One region of the Streptomyces sp. NPDC058685 genome, then DNA from elsewhere that is predicted to be linked to it. Evidence: riboswitches for the same ligand, from Rfam matches in the RefSeq annotation. Region 1 holds a riboswitch; each other region holds the start of a gene.

The links. A riboswitch is a leader RNA that binds a small molecule or an ion and turns the genes downstream of it on or off. The one in region 1 is predicted to bind cyclic di-AMP.
Positions count from the first base shown of each region.
Region 2: another riboswitch for cyclic di-AMP. It lies ahead of ACFWU3_RS03880 (peptidoglycan DD-metalloendopeptidase family protein); the one in region 1 lies ahead of ACFWU3_RS09265 (transglycosylase family protein).
Region 3: another riboswitch for cyclic di-AMP. It lies ahead of ACFWU3_RS20350 (M23 family metallopeptidase); the one in region 1 lies ahead of ACFWU3_RS09265 (transglycosylase family protein).

Region 1 covers NZ_JBHXSL010000007.1:200,188-204,807, forward strand. Annotated here, with positions in the region: gene ACFWU3_RS09255 (cytochrome P450) at 1-820, shown strand, start outside; gene ACFWU3_RS09260 (transglycosylase family protein) at 951-1,874, shown strand; cyclic di-AMP (ydaO/yuaA leader) riboswitch at 2,138-2,312, shown strand; gene ACFWU3_RS09265 (transglycosylase family protein) at 2,317-2,979, shown strand; gene eno (phosphopyruvate hydratase) at 3,313-4,599, shown strand.
Region 2 covers NZ_JBHXSL010000003.1:156,128-160,747, reverse strand. Annotated here, with positions in the region: gene ACFWU3_RS03890 (STM4011 family radical SAM protein) at 1-752, shown strand, start outside; gene ACFWU3_RS03885 (SGNH/GDSL hydrolase family protein) at 772-1,563, opposite strand; gene ACFWU3_RS03880 (peptidoglycan DD-metalloendopeptidase family protein) at 1,726-2,676, opposite strand; cyclic di-AMP (ydaO/yuaA leader) riboswitch at 2,681-2,833, opposite strand; gene ACFWU3_RS03875 (alpha-galactosidase) at 3,149-4,620, opposite strand, start outside.
Region 3 covers NZ_JBHXSL010000024.1:26,785-31,404, forward strand. Annotated here, with positions in the region: gene ACFWU3_RS20345 (GntR family transcriptional regulator) at 1-619, opposite strand, end outside; gene ACFWU3_RS20350 (M23 family metallopeptidase) at 884-1,675, opposite strand; cyclic di-AMP (ydaO/yuaA leader) riboswitch at 1,689-1,860, opposite strand; gene ACFWU3_RS20355 (M16 family metallopeptidase) at 2,127-3,494, opposite strand; gene ACFWU3_RS20360 (pitrilysin family protein) at 3,521-4,620, opposite strand, start outside.

The DNA of each region.
Region 1 (4,620 bases):
CATCCACGAGTTCGCCTTTCCGCTCCCCATCTACGCCATCTGCGATCTGCTCGGTGTCCCGCCGGAGGACCAGGACGACTTCCGGGACTGGGCGGGCATGATGATCCGTCACGGCGGCGGCCCGCGCGGAGGTGTCGCGCGGTCGGTGAAGAAGATGCGGGGGTATCTCGCCGAGCTGATCCACCGCAAGCGTGAGGATCCCGGCGACGATCTGATCTCCGGGCTGATCCGGGCGAGCGACCACGGCGAGCACCTCACCGAGAACGAGGCCGCCGCGATGGCCTTCATCCTGCTGTTCGCCGGTTTCGAGACGACGGTGAACCTCATCGGGAACGGTGTGTACGCGCTGCTGCGCCACCCGGAGCAGCGCGAGCGGCTGCAGGCCTCCCTCGCCGCCGGGGAGAGCGCGCTGCTGGAGACCGGCGTGGAGGAACTCCTGCGCTACGACGGCCCCGTGGAGCTCGCCACCTGGCGCTTCGCCACGGAGTCCCTCGTCATCGGCGGCCAGGAGATCGCCTCGGGCGACCCGGTGCTCGTGGTGCTCGCGGCCGCCGACCGGGACCCGGAGCGGTTCACGGACCCCGACGCGCTCGACCTCTCCCGGCGCGACAACCAGCACCTCGGTTACGGGCACGGCATCCACTACTGCCTCGGCGCACCGCTGGCCCGGCTGGAGGGACAGACCGCGATCGCCACGCTGCTCCGGAGAATGCCGGACTTGCGGCTTGCGGGCGATCCGGCCGATTTGCGCTGGCGCGGAGGTCTCATTATGCGTGGATTGCGAAGCCTGCCCGTTGAGTTCACACCTGGACGCAGCTGACGACCCGTCAAGACTGTGACTTTCACGTGATCTCCGCTGCATCGACTTGTGACACACGATCGAATCCGGCTACTTTCACGGTCGTCTCAGAAGACATCAGTTGTTCTGTAGTCACTCGAAGGGCACCCGCATGCTTTCCGGCCAAGGTCGTCACCGTCGTCCCCGTCAGGCTCCGGCCATCGTTGTCGCGGCAGGGGTGACGGGATCGGCCATCGCGATCCCCCTTCTCGGTGCGGGTTCGGCCTCCGCCGCCGACGCCGCCACCTGGGACCGCGTGGCGGCCTGCGAGAGCGGCGGCCAGTGGAGCGCCGACATGGACAACGGCTACTACGGCGGTCTGCAGATCGCCCAGGAGACGTGGGAGGACTTCGGCGGCACGGACTACGCGGACCGCGCCGACCTCGCCAGCCGCTCCCAGCAGATAGCCGTCGCCGAGAAGGTCCTGGAGGCCCAGGGCCCCGAAGCCTGGGCGACCTGCGCGGGCATCGCCGGGCTGACGCAGGGCGGCACCGGCGCCGGTGTCGACCCGGGCGCCTCGGCCCCCGCGGAGCAGGGTGCGACGTCCGACGACCCCCTCGCCTCGCTGGCGCCCTCGAAGTCCGCCTCGCCCTCCGAGACGGCCGAGCCCGCCCCGGCGCCGACACAGGGCATCGGCAACAGCGGGACCGGCGACAGCGGCAGCGCCACCGGCAAGCACCGCGGCGAACCCGCCGCCGAGCCGACGGAGCCGGAGGCGACCGGGTCGACCGGAACGGCCGAGCCGGGCAATACGGGCAATGAGCGTGAAGCGGGGCGTCACGCCTCGCGAGGTGACGATGCGGCACGCGACGGCGAGGGCGCGGCCGATGAGGCCGGCAAGCCGGCCGAGACGAACGACGCGGAGGCCGCGCCCGGTTCGTACACCGTCCGCCCCGGCGACTCCCTGTCGGCCATCGCGACCGCGCAGAAGCTGCCCGGAGGGTGGAGTTCCCTTTACAAGGCGAACGCGGAGACCGTCGGTGACGACCCCGACCTGATCCTGCCTGGCCAGAGCCTGGAGCTCGACCTGAAGTAGGGGCAGTACAGGCGCCTTTGTCCGAATCGTGCAACTGAGACAAGGGTCTCTTTGCGGCAACTCGCCCATCTTGCCCGGCGGAACGGGGCATTCCGCCCTCGACCTGCAGAAACGCATGGTCCCGGAGGGGCGGGATGGGCGTTTTCTCCCCGATGTTCGTCTTTGAACATCGGGGAGCTCTGTGTTTACGGTCTGAACCGTTCGCCATCGCGGGCACCGCTGACCGTCACGCCGAATCCTGCCGTCGGTCGGGGGGAGTAGTCGACGCGTATGCGCCGTAGGCAGGAGCGGGGGAACCAAGGTAAGCGCCGGCCCCGGCAGTTGAGGATGAACTGCGGGTACCGGCTTGGGGTGGAGCCGTGCGCACGACTGCGCGGCCGGGCAACTCACTTGGCCCGAACCCGACAGCTCACCTCGTAGGCGTCGGTGAGAGAGATGTTCCATGCTGTTTTCCGGCAAGGCCAAGCACCGTCGCCCGTCCAAGGCCACCCGTATCGCCACGCTCGCCGGTGTCACCGGTGCGGCAGTCGCCGCCCCGCTGCTCGGCGCCACCACCGCCTCCGCCGCGACCACGTCCGAGTGGGACCAGGTCGCGCAGTGCGAGGCCGGCGGCAACTGGTCGATCAACACGGGTAACGGGTACTACGGCGGCCTGCAGTTCTCCGCCTCCACCTGGGCCGCGTACGGCGGTACCCAGTTCGCCTCGACCGCCGACCAGGCCTCGAAGGCGCAGCAGATCCAGATAGCCGAGAAGGTCCTCGCGGGCCAGGGCAAGGGTGCATGGCCGAACTGCGGCGTGAACCTGTCCAACGCCGCCAACGACGCCGGCTCCGCGCAGGAAGCCCAGCCGCAGCAGCGCGCCGAGGCCCCGACCACCCGCTCCGAGCGCTCCGAGGCCCCCGCCCCGGCGAAGTCCTCGAAGCCGGCCGCCAAGTCCTTCAAGAAGGGCGACGGCGAGTACAAGGTCAAGGCCGGTGACACCCTCAGTAAGATCGCCAAGGCCGAGAAGGTCAAGGGCGGCTGGAAGAAGCTGTTCGACCTGAACAAGGGCGTCGTCACCGACGCCGACGTGATCCACCCGGGTCAGCAGCTCCACCTGAGCTGACCCCGCACGGGCCGGCGCGCGAGCGCCGGCCCGCCTGTGGTGTCCCCGAGGTCTCGTCCGGTTCGCCCTTCGGGCGGAGGACGGCGCTTCGCGGACACTCCCCCCGGGGAAACAGACCACCCCGGTCCGGAGCGCATCCCCCGTACGCGCCGGGCCGGGGTTCTCTCTGTTACCCATGGGTAGATTGGGGGCGTTTTGTCCCCAGCACCCGCTGTTCATGCCCTTTTTCGTCCCAGGAGGCGGGCATCGGGCGGCTGATGCCCCGCCGCCGGTTAGGCTCGTGCCGCAAGGCCAATGAGACCCTGCACTCCAAGCGTCACATCCCAGAAGGAGATGCTCGTGCCGTCCATCGACGTCGTCGTAGCCCGGGAAATCCTGGACTCCCGAGGCAACCCCACGGTCGAGGTCGAGGTTGGCCTCGACGACGGCAGCACGGGTCGTGCTGCAGTTCCGTCCGGCGCATCCACCGGTGCGTTCGAGGCTCTCGAGCTCCGCGACGGTGACCAGAACCGCTACCAGGGCAAGGGTGTCGAGAAGGCCGTCCTCGCCGTCATCGAGCAGATCGGCCCGGAGCTCGTCGGCTACGACGCCACCGAGCAGCGCCTGATCGACCAGGCGATGTTCGACCTGGACGCCACCCCGGACAAGTCCTCGCTCGGCGCCAACGCCATCCTCGGCGTCTCGCTCGCCGTGGCCCACGCCGCCTCCGAGGCCTCCGACCTGCCGCTCTTCCGCTACCTGGGCGGCCCGAACGCGCACCTGCTGCCCGTTCCGATGATGAACATCCTGAACGGCGGCTCGCACGCCGACTCCAACGTGGACATCCAGGAGTTCATGATCGCACCGATCGGCGCGGAGTCCTTCTCCGAGGCCCTGCGCTGGGGCGCCGAGGTCTACCACACCCTGAAGAAGGTGCTGAAGACCAAGGGTCTGTCGACCGGTCTCGGCGACGAGGGCGGCTTCGCGCCGAACCTCGACTCCAACCGCGCCGCGCTGGACCTGATCCTCGAGGCCATCAAGGAAGCCGGCTACGCCCCCGGCAAGGACATCGCGCTCGCGCTCGACGTCGCCGCGTCCGAGTTCTACAAGGACGGCACGTACGAGTTCGAGGGCAAGTCCCGCTCGGCCGCCGAGATGACCGAGTACTACGAGGAGCTCGTCGCCTCCTACCCGCTGGTCTCCATCGAGGACCCGCTGTTCGAGGACGACTGGGCGGGCTGGAAGGTCCTGCACGACAAGCTGGGCAGCAAGGTCCAGATCGTCGGCGACGACCTGTTCGTCACCAACCCCGAGCGCCTCGCCCGCGGTATCGAGGAGGGCTCGGCCAACGCTCTGCTCGTCAAGGTCAACCAGATCGGTTCGCTGACCGAGACCCTGGACGCCGTCGAGCTGGCCCAGCGCAACGGCTTCAAGTGCATGATGTCCCACCGCTCCGGTGAGACCGAGGACGTCACCATCGCCGACCTCGCCGTCGCCACCAACTGCGGCCAGATCAAGACCGGCGCCCCGGCCCGCTCCGAGCGCGTCGCCAAGTACAACCAGCTGCTGCGCATCGAGGAGATCCTCGACGACGCCGCGGTGTACGCCGGCCGCAGCGCCTTCCCCCGCTTCAAGGGCTAGGTCCTGGCCTAGCGGCTAGCA
Region 2 (4,620 bases), on a different contig from region 1:
CGGACCGGGCAGCTCTGGAACGCTTCGCCGGATGGGTGTCCGAGCAGACCGACGACCGTCTGTCGGTGCTGTTCACGCCCTGGGGCGAGGGCCTGGTCCGTTCCTGGTACCGCAGGGCGCTCGTCGATCTGTCCCGGCTGCCGCAGGTCCGGCGGGTGGCGATCCAGACCAACCTGAGCTGCCGCACCGACTGGCTCGCGGACGCGGACCCGGACACCCTGGCGCTCTGGTGCACCTACCACCCGGGCCAGACACCGTACGACCGTTTCCTCGGCAAGTGCCGGGATCTGGCCGCGCGCGGGGTCCGCTTCAGCGTCGGCATCGTCGGCTTCCCCGAGCACCTGGAGCCCGCCCGCCGGCTCCGCGCCGAGCTGCCGGACCATGTCTATCTCTGGGTGAACGCGGCGGAGGGCCGCACCTGCACCGATGCCGAGGCCGCCGAGTGGAGCGAGCTCGACCCGCTGTTCGCCTACAGCCGCCATCCGCACCGCTCGGCCGGGCTGCCCTGCCGGACGGGCGAATCGGTCGTCTCGGTCGACGGCGACGGCACGGTACGGCGCTGCCACTTCGTCCCGGACGAGCTCGGGAACCTCTACGACGGCAGCTACCGGCAGGCGCTGCGCCCCCGCGCCTGCCCGCTGGCCGTCTGCGACTGCCACATCGGCTATGTCCACCTGGAGTCGTTGCCGTTGTACGACGTGTTCGCCGGCGGGGTGCTGGAGCGGATCCCGGCCCGGCCGGCCGCCCGGTAGCCGTTCCCCACCGCCCGCCTCACAGCGGCAGCAGGTCCGGCCGCTTCGCCTCGACATGGTCGCCCGAGCTCTCGCCGCGCAGCCTGCGGCCGATCCACGGCACCAGGTGCTCGCGTGCCCACTGGACGTTGTCCCGGCGCACCTCGAAGGGAGCGCGCGGCGGCAGGAGCGGCCACTCCTGGTCCGGGTCGGCGGGCACGTCGAGCCCGAGGACCTGGGCGGCGCGCAGGGCCACCCGGGTGTGCCCCTCGGGCGACAGGTGCAGCCGGTCGCCGTCCCACGCCCGCCTGTCCTGCACCGACTTGAGCGACCACAGGTCGAGCACGGGACAGTCGTAGCGGTCGGCGATGGCGCGGACATGGGCCGTGTACGTGGCGATCTTGCCGCGCAGATGGCGCAGCACCGGCACACCGCGGGTGTCGAAGCCGGTGGTGACCATCACCGTTCCGACCGCGCCGGTGAGGTCGGCGACGGCCCGCTCGAAGCGTTCGGCCACGTCGTCGGGGTCGCTGCCCGGGCGGATGATGTCGTTGCCGCCGGCGCAGAACGTCACCAGGTCCGGGGCGAGTTCCTGCGCCCGCGGCACCTGCTCCGCGACGATCTGGTCGAGCAGCCGGCCGCGCACGGCGAGGTTGGCGTAGCGGAAGGTGTGTTCGGGCATCCGGTCGTCGAGCAGGACCGCGAACCGGTCCGCCCAGCCGACGAACGCCCCGTCCGGTCCCGGGTCTCCGACGCCTTCGGTGAAGCTGTCACCGATCGCCGCGTACGACCCGATTGCGCCTGTTTCGTCTGTTCTCGAATCGTCTGCCACAAGGACTCATCCTGTCCTTACGGGTGTGACCTACGCGACCGTAAGGAGGGGTTGACGGTGCGTGATGTTTGCCACCGGTCAAGTTTCGACAAGCACGGAATACGCCGAATCCCCCCGCACCGCGAACAGGCGGTACGAGGGGATTCGGGCGTTATCGGCGCGTCAGAGAGAAACGCCGTGCTGGCGCAGGTACGACACCGGGTCCATGTCCGAGCCGTAGCTCGGGCCGGTGCGGATCTCGAAGTGCAGGTGCGGACCGCTGGAGTTGCCCGTGGAGCCGGAGAGGCCGATCTGCTGTCCGCCGCTCACGTTCTGGCCCGCGGAGACGGTCAGCGACGAGAGGTGGGCGTACTGGGAGTAGGTGCCGTCGGTGTGCTGGATGACGACCTCGTTGCCGTACGCACCACTCCACCCGGCGGAGACGACGCTGCCCGGGCCCACGGACTTGACCGTGGTGCCGGTGGACGCGGCGAAGTCGACACCGGTGTGGTAGCCGCTGGACCACATGGCGCCGGAGGCACGGTAGGGGGTCGTGACGGCGGCGGAGTCCAGCGGCGCGGAGTAGCCGGAGGCGTTCTCCTGCGGGGCGGACTCGGCCGAGTCGCTCGTCGAGGCCTTGGCGGCCGTGTCGCTCTGGCGGGACTCGCTGCGGGAGGCGCGGTCCTCGCTGTCCGAGGTCTTCGGCTTCGCGGGCGCGGCCTTCCGCGCCGGCTTCTCGGCGGGCTGACCCTCGGCCTTGGCGCCGATGGTGAGCTTGAGTCCCGGGTGGATCAGCGCGGGGTCGTCGCCGACGGCGGCACGGTTGTCCGCGTACAGCTTCTGCCAGCCGCCACGGACGTCGTGCTCGGCCGCGATCTTGGACAGATAGTCACCGGCGACGACGCGGTACGACGTGGGGGCGGCGGGCTTCTGCGCGGTGGAGGAGGCCGGAGCGGCGGCTGCCTTCTGCGGTGCGACCGCGGGGGCCGCGGCGGGAGCGGCCTTGTCCGCGGCGTGAGCGCCTGCCGCACCCATCAGCGGGAGGGCGATGGCTGCGCCACCGGTACCCGCGGCGACGAAACCGCGGGAGAGAGAACGGGACTTGGGACGGCGGTGCTTACCCTTTCCGGGCATGGCGCATTCCTCTCCGGCGCCGGCGAGGTGAGCTGTCGGGTTCGGGCTGGAGATGCCCGGTCACATGGCTGCGTGACTTCACCCCGAGCCGTCCGGAGCACCGGACGGCGTACTACCTGGGTCCCCCGCTCCTGCCACACGTGGGTGGGTGGGTATTCCGGTCGGCGGCAGGATTAGGCGGTCCGTCCGGATTTCCGTGACCGTAAGCGAGCATTGCGGACGGGAACAAGCCACCTCTTTTTCCGATCACGGGCCACATGCATATCGGACGGGAAATTCCGGTCACACTCCGTGGACGAAGGAGCGTCAACTTCCTTCTGGTGTCGCACTTCTGGCCGGTGGATCAGCCACGGTCCGTCACGAATGAGATCCTGCTCACGAGCCTTTTCCCATCTCCATTCCAGATGGGGCAGGCTATGGCGAACAGTTCAATTCGGACAGAAAACCCAGATGCAAAGAATGGTGAGCGGTATCAGCCAATTCGCCGCAACCTGATCACCGTGGCGTCCATGTCACCCTTCAGCCCGGTCTGCAGCCCGTGGTGCAGCAGCACCGATCCCCGGTGCACCTGCGCGGTGTCCTGGCACTCGTAGGCCGCGGCCGGGTCGAGGCCGCGCAGCCTCAGCCGCGGCGGCTGCTCGCCGTAGTGCTGCGCCTGGAGCCAGGCGAGGACGACGGTCTCGTCCCCGCGCAGGTACTGCACGGCACTGAGCCCGCCCTCCGGTGCCCGCAGCCGGTACAGGTCTCCGTGCTGCACGACCGGCCTGATCTTCTTGTAGAGCTCCACCCAGTCGCGCGCCTCGGCCAGCTCCTCCTCGGTCCACTCGGTCAGGTCGCCGCCGACCCCGAGCACCCCCGCCATCGCGCTCACGAAGCGGAAGCGCAGGCTGCTGAATCGCCCGTTGAGCTGGACGTTGGGGCTGTCGGTGACCCAGGCGGCCATCACCCGCGCGGGGTGGATCTGGGTGAAGCCGTCCTGGATGGCGAGCCGGTCCAGCGGGTCGGTGTTGTCCGAGGTCCACACCTGGTCGGTGCGGGAGAGGATCCCCAGATCGATCCGGCCGCCGCCGCCGGAGCAGGACTCGAACGCCACACCCGGGTGAGCGGCCCGCAGCCGCTCCAGGAGCGCGTAGAGGGCATCGACGTGTTCCACCCACAGCCGCTGCGGATAGTCCTCACCGGGCCAGCCGGCGTCCGTGAAGCAGCGGTTGAAGTCCCACTTCACATAGTCGATCGGTGCGCTGCCGAGCAGCGTGTGCAACTGCTCCCACAGGTAGTCCTGCACGTCCTTGCGGGCGAGGTTCAGGACCAGCTGATTGCGGAGCTCGGTCCTGGTCCGGCCCGGGTGGTACTGCACCCAGTCGGGATGCGCGCGATAGAGATCGCTGTCGGCGTTGACCATCTCCGGCTCGACCCAGATGCCGAACTGCATGCCCAGCTCGTGCACTTCGTCCGCGAGCGGCCGCAGGCCCTTCGGGAAGCGGTCCGGGTTGGGGGTCCAGTCGCCGAGGCCGGCGCGGTCACTCGTCCGCTGCCCGAACCAGGCGTCGTCGACCACGAACAGCTCGACGCCCATGTCCGCGGCCCGCCGGGCGAGCGCGCGCTGCTGGTCCTCCGAGATGTCGAAGTTGGTGGCCTCCCAGGAGTTGTAGAGCACGGGCCGGTCGGCGGCGGCGTCCGGGATCACTCGCGCGCGCTGCCACGAGTGCCAGGCACGGCTGGCGCCGCCGAACCCCTCGGCGCTCCACAGGCCGGCGAAGACGGGAGAGGTGTAGCTCTGCCCGGGAGCGAGCTTCAGCAGTCCGGAGTCGTCATAGCCGGCCCCGCCCGTGATCTGCACCAGGCCGTCGGGCAGCTGCTGGACGCTGATGCGCCAGGACCCGGACCAGCCGAGCGCGCAGCCGTAGACCTCGCCGTGTTCTTCGGTCGCTCCGTCCGCGTCGA
Region 3 (4,620 bases), on a different contig from region 1:
TCCGAAGCCGGTGCGCGGACGCCGCCCGCTCGGTGTGCACGGCGGTCAGCGCCCGGGCCCGTTCGGCATCGCCCCGCGCGACGGCATCCACGATCGCGCCGTGCTCGGCCCACGACTCGACGGGCGCGGCCGGCTGCTCCACGACGTACATCCAGGCGATCTTGTGCCGCAGCTGGGTGAGCAGTGCGATCAGGCCCGGGCTGCCGGAGGCCTGGGCGAGCGTCTCGTGGAACCAGCCGCCGAGCGAGCGCAGATCCTCGCCCTGACCACGGCGTGCGCGCTCCTGGCCCAGCCTCACCAGGCCGCGCAGCACCTTGAGATGGGCCTCGGTGCGCCGTTGGGCCGCCCGGGCCGCGCCCAGCGGCTCCAGCAGCATCCGCACCTCCAGCAGGTCGGCCGCCTCCCGCTCGGTCGGCTCCGCCACACACGCGCCCGCGTGACGCCGGGTGGTGACGAAACCCTCGGACTCCAGGGTCCGCAGAGCCTCGCGCACCGGGACGCGCGAGACGCCGTAGCGGCGGGCCAGCTGCTCCTCGGTGAGTCTGCTGCCGCGCCGGAACACACCGGAGACGATGTCGTCGCGGATCGCTGTGCATACCGAGTGCGCGGGAATGCGCATGACCGAACCTCCGCTTTAATCCGCGCGAAACGCAGCCGATTGACGACCGTTCGGTGACTCTATTGCAGCGGTCCACATTTTCCGATGCCCGGCGGGCATTCATGGATATCTTTTGGCCAGTAGCCGGCCTCGCACCACGAGGGCATACCGCGCCCGCATCCATGCCGGCGCACACGAAAGGCCCCGGCGACGGGCCGGGGCCTTGGGTGCTGATCGGACGGTCCGCGGGCTCGGAACGCCAGCGGGCTCAGACGGTCACGTGGCTCAGATGTTGACGCCGTGCGAGCGCAGGTACGAGACCGGGTCGATGTCCGATCCATACTCGGCGCCGCTGCGGGCCTCGAAGTGCAGGTGCGGTCCGGTGGTGTTGCCGGTCGAGCCGGCGAGGCCGATCTGCCGGCCCGGGGTGACGCTCTCGCCGACCGAGACGTTCAGCGACGAGAGGTGGCCGTACTGGGTGTACGAGCCGTCCTTCATCTTGATCACGATGTTGTTGCCGTAGGCGCCGCCCCAGCCGGCCTCCACGACGGTGCCCGCGCCGACCGCGTGCACCGGGGTGCCGGTGGAGGCGTGGAAGTCGATGCCGGTGTGGCTGCCGGAGGACCAGACGGCTCCGCCTGTCTGGTAGCCGGTGGAGACGTACGAGCCGGAGATGGGTGACACGAAGGCGTTCAGACGCTTGCGCTCGGCCTCGCGGGCGGCGCGCTCCCGGGCCTCGCGGGCCTCCTTGGCGCGAGCCTCGGCCTTGCGCTTGGCCTCGGCGGCGGCCTTGGCGCGGGCGACGGCCTCTTCGGCCTCCTGCTCCTGGGCCGCGGCCTGGTCGGCTATCTCCGTGGCGAGCGAGTCGGCGGCGACGGCCGTGCTCAGGCCGGTGCTCTCGAGAGTGACGGTGCCGGACTCGGGAGCGGCGGCTCCGGACTCGGCGGCCAGCGACGGAGAGGCGAGGGTTCCGATGACGCCGGTGGTGGCCAGGGCCGCGACGCCGGCGATGCTCGCGCCTCTGCGCGTCATACGGCTCGGGGCACGGTGCTTCCCGGTGGGACGGGCGAACGCCATGAAGTGGCTGGTCCTTTCCTTCCTTCTCGCCTACCGGGTTAGCTGACGGGTTCGGAGCAGGAAGGTCTCCTACGGGCGCCTCCGCCGCGGCACAGCCGCGAAGGCATCCGATTCACCCCAGGGACTTCGTGTGGGTCCCCGGCTCCCCAGGCTCGCGCCTGACGGGGACTCGGCGATGGCTGTCCGTGCCGCGGATGCGGCGGTACTGGCGAACAGCCGGACCGACGCTAAGCGTGGCAACTTTCAATCACCAAACAGACAGCCCTGTTTGTAGCGCATGCCACAGGGCAGAGCGGAAGCCCCGCAGCAAATCGGGCAAACGACGGAACCCCGGCATCGTGTGATGCCGGGGTTCCCTGGCCGCGTCCACCGCCCCACCGGACCGCGGAGGCCGCTCCACCGGGAGGCAGAGGCTGCTCTGCCTCCCGGTGGAAGCGGCCGACGGCCTCAATCAGCCGGTGACAACCGTCACTTCACCGATACCGAGCGCCTTGACCGGCTCCTCGATCGCGGACGCGTCACCGACGAGCACCGTGACGAGACGGTCCTGGGGGAAGGCGCTGACGGCCGCTGCCGTCGCCTCCACCGTGCCCGTCTCGGCCAGCCGCACGTACAGCTGCGCCTGGTAGTCGTCGGGCAGATGCTGCTCCACCTGGTCGACGAGCGTGCTCGCGACGGACGCCGCCGTCTCGTACTTCAGCGGGGCGACGCCCACCAGGTTCTGCACGGCCACGTCGCGCTCGGCGTCGGTGAGACCCTCGGCCGCCAGCGTGCGCAGCACCTTCCACAGATCGTCCAGCGCCGGGCCGGTGTTGGGCGTGTCCACCGAACCGCTGATGGCGAGCATCGAGGCACCCGTGCCGTCGGGTGCCGAACGCAGGACCTGGCCGAAGGCACGTACGCCGTAGGTGTAGCCCTTCTCCTCGCGCAGCACGCGGTCGAGCCGGGAGGTGAGGGTGCCGCCGAGGCAGTACGCACCGAGCACCTGGGCGGGCCAGACGCGGTCGTGGCGGTCCGGGCCGACGCGGCCGATGAGCAGCTGCGTCTGTACGGCTCCGGGCCGGTCCACGATGATCACGCGGCCGGTGTCGTCGGCGGTGATCGCCGGAACGGGCCGGGACTCCGCGGTGTCGCCCGTCCAGTCGCCGAGGGTCTCGGCGAGCACGGCGTCGAGGTCGACCCCGGTGAGGTCGCCGACGATCACCGCGGTCGCGGTCGCGGGCCGGACGTGGGCGTCGTAGAACGCCCGGACGCCCGCGGCGTCGATCCGGGCCACGGTCTCCTCGGTGCCCTGACGCGGGCGCGACATCCGCAGCGATGCCGGGAAGAGCTGCTTGGACAGCTCCTTGGCGGCGCGACGGGCCGGGTTGGCCATCTCGTGCGGGATCTCGTCCAGCCGGTTGCGCACCAGCCGCTCGACCTCGCTGTCGTCGAAGGCGGGGGCGCGCAGGGCCTCGGCGAGCAGCCCGAGCGCCTTCAGCAGCCGGGAGACCGGCACCTCCAGCGAGACCCGGACGCCGGCGTGGTCGGCGTGCGCGTCGAGGGTGGCCCCGCAGCGCTCCAACTCGGCGGCGAACTCCTCGGCGGAGTGCTTGTCGGTGCCCTCGGACAGGGCGCGCGCCATGATCGTGGCGACGCCGTCGAGACCCTCCGGCTCGGCGTCGAGCGGGGCGTCGAGAGAGATCTCGACGGCCACGACCTGCTGACCGGGCCGGTGGCAGCGCAGCACGGTCAGACCGTTGTCCAGGGTGCCGCGGTCGGGGGCGGGGAAGGCCCACGGCTTGGCGGTACCCGCCTGCGGCTGCGGGTGGAACGTCATGGCGGTCAACGGCTCGGCGGCGTCGCTCACTGGTCCGCCCCTTCTTCCTCGTCGCTCTGGTCGTCCTGGTCGGCGGAGACCGGTTCGTACACCAGCACCGCCCTGTTGTCGGGGCGCAGCCGGGCCTGGGCGACCGCCTGCACCTCCTCGGCGGTGATGTCCAGCACGCGGTTGACGGCCGTCAGCGCGAGCTGCGGGTCGCCGAACAGCACGGCGTAGCGGGCCAGTTCGTCGGCGCGGCCGGCGACCGTGCTGAGCCGGTCGAGCCATTCGCGCTCCAGCTGCGCCTGCGCGCGCTCCATCTCCTCCGGCGTCGGGCCCTCGGCGGCGAACCGCGCGAGTTCCTCGTCGACGGCGGACTCGATCTGCGGGACCTCGACGCCACCGGACGTCTTCACGTCCAGCCAGCCGAGCGAGGGAGCACCGGACAGACGCAGCAGACCGAACCCGGCGGCGACGGCCGTGCGGTCCCGCCGCACCAGACGGTTGTGCAGCCGGGAGGACTCGCCGCCACCGAGGACGGTGAGCGCCAGGTCGGCCGCGTCGGCCTCGCGGGTGCCGTCGTGCGGCAGCCGGTAGGCGGCCATCAGCGCACGCGCCGGGACCTCCTCCCGGATCTCCTCGCGCAGCTGCTCACCGATGATCTCCGGCAGCGAGCCGTCGCGCGGCGGCTGCTTGCCGTCGTGGGAGGGGATGGAGCCGAAGTACTTCTCGATCCAGGCGAGCGTCTGCTCCGGGTCGATGTCGCCGACGACCGACAGCACCGCGTTGTTCGGCGCGTAGTACGTGCGGAAGAAGGCGCGGGCGTCCTCGAGGGTCGCGGCGTCGAGGTCGGCCATCGAGCCGATCGGGGTGTGGTGGTACGGGTGGCCCTCGGGGTAGGCGAGGGCGGTCAGCTTCTCGAACGCCGTGCCGTACGGCACATTGTCGTAGCGCTGACGGCGCTCGTTCTTGACGACGTCGCGCTGGTTCTCCATGGACTCGTCGTCGAGGGCGGCGAGCAGGGAGCCCATGCGGTCGGCCTCCAGCCAGAGCGCCAGCTCCAACTGGTGGGTGGGCATCGTCTCGAAATAGTTGGTGCGCTCGAAGCTGGTGGTGCCGTTCAGCGAGCCGCCGGCGCCCTGTA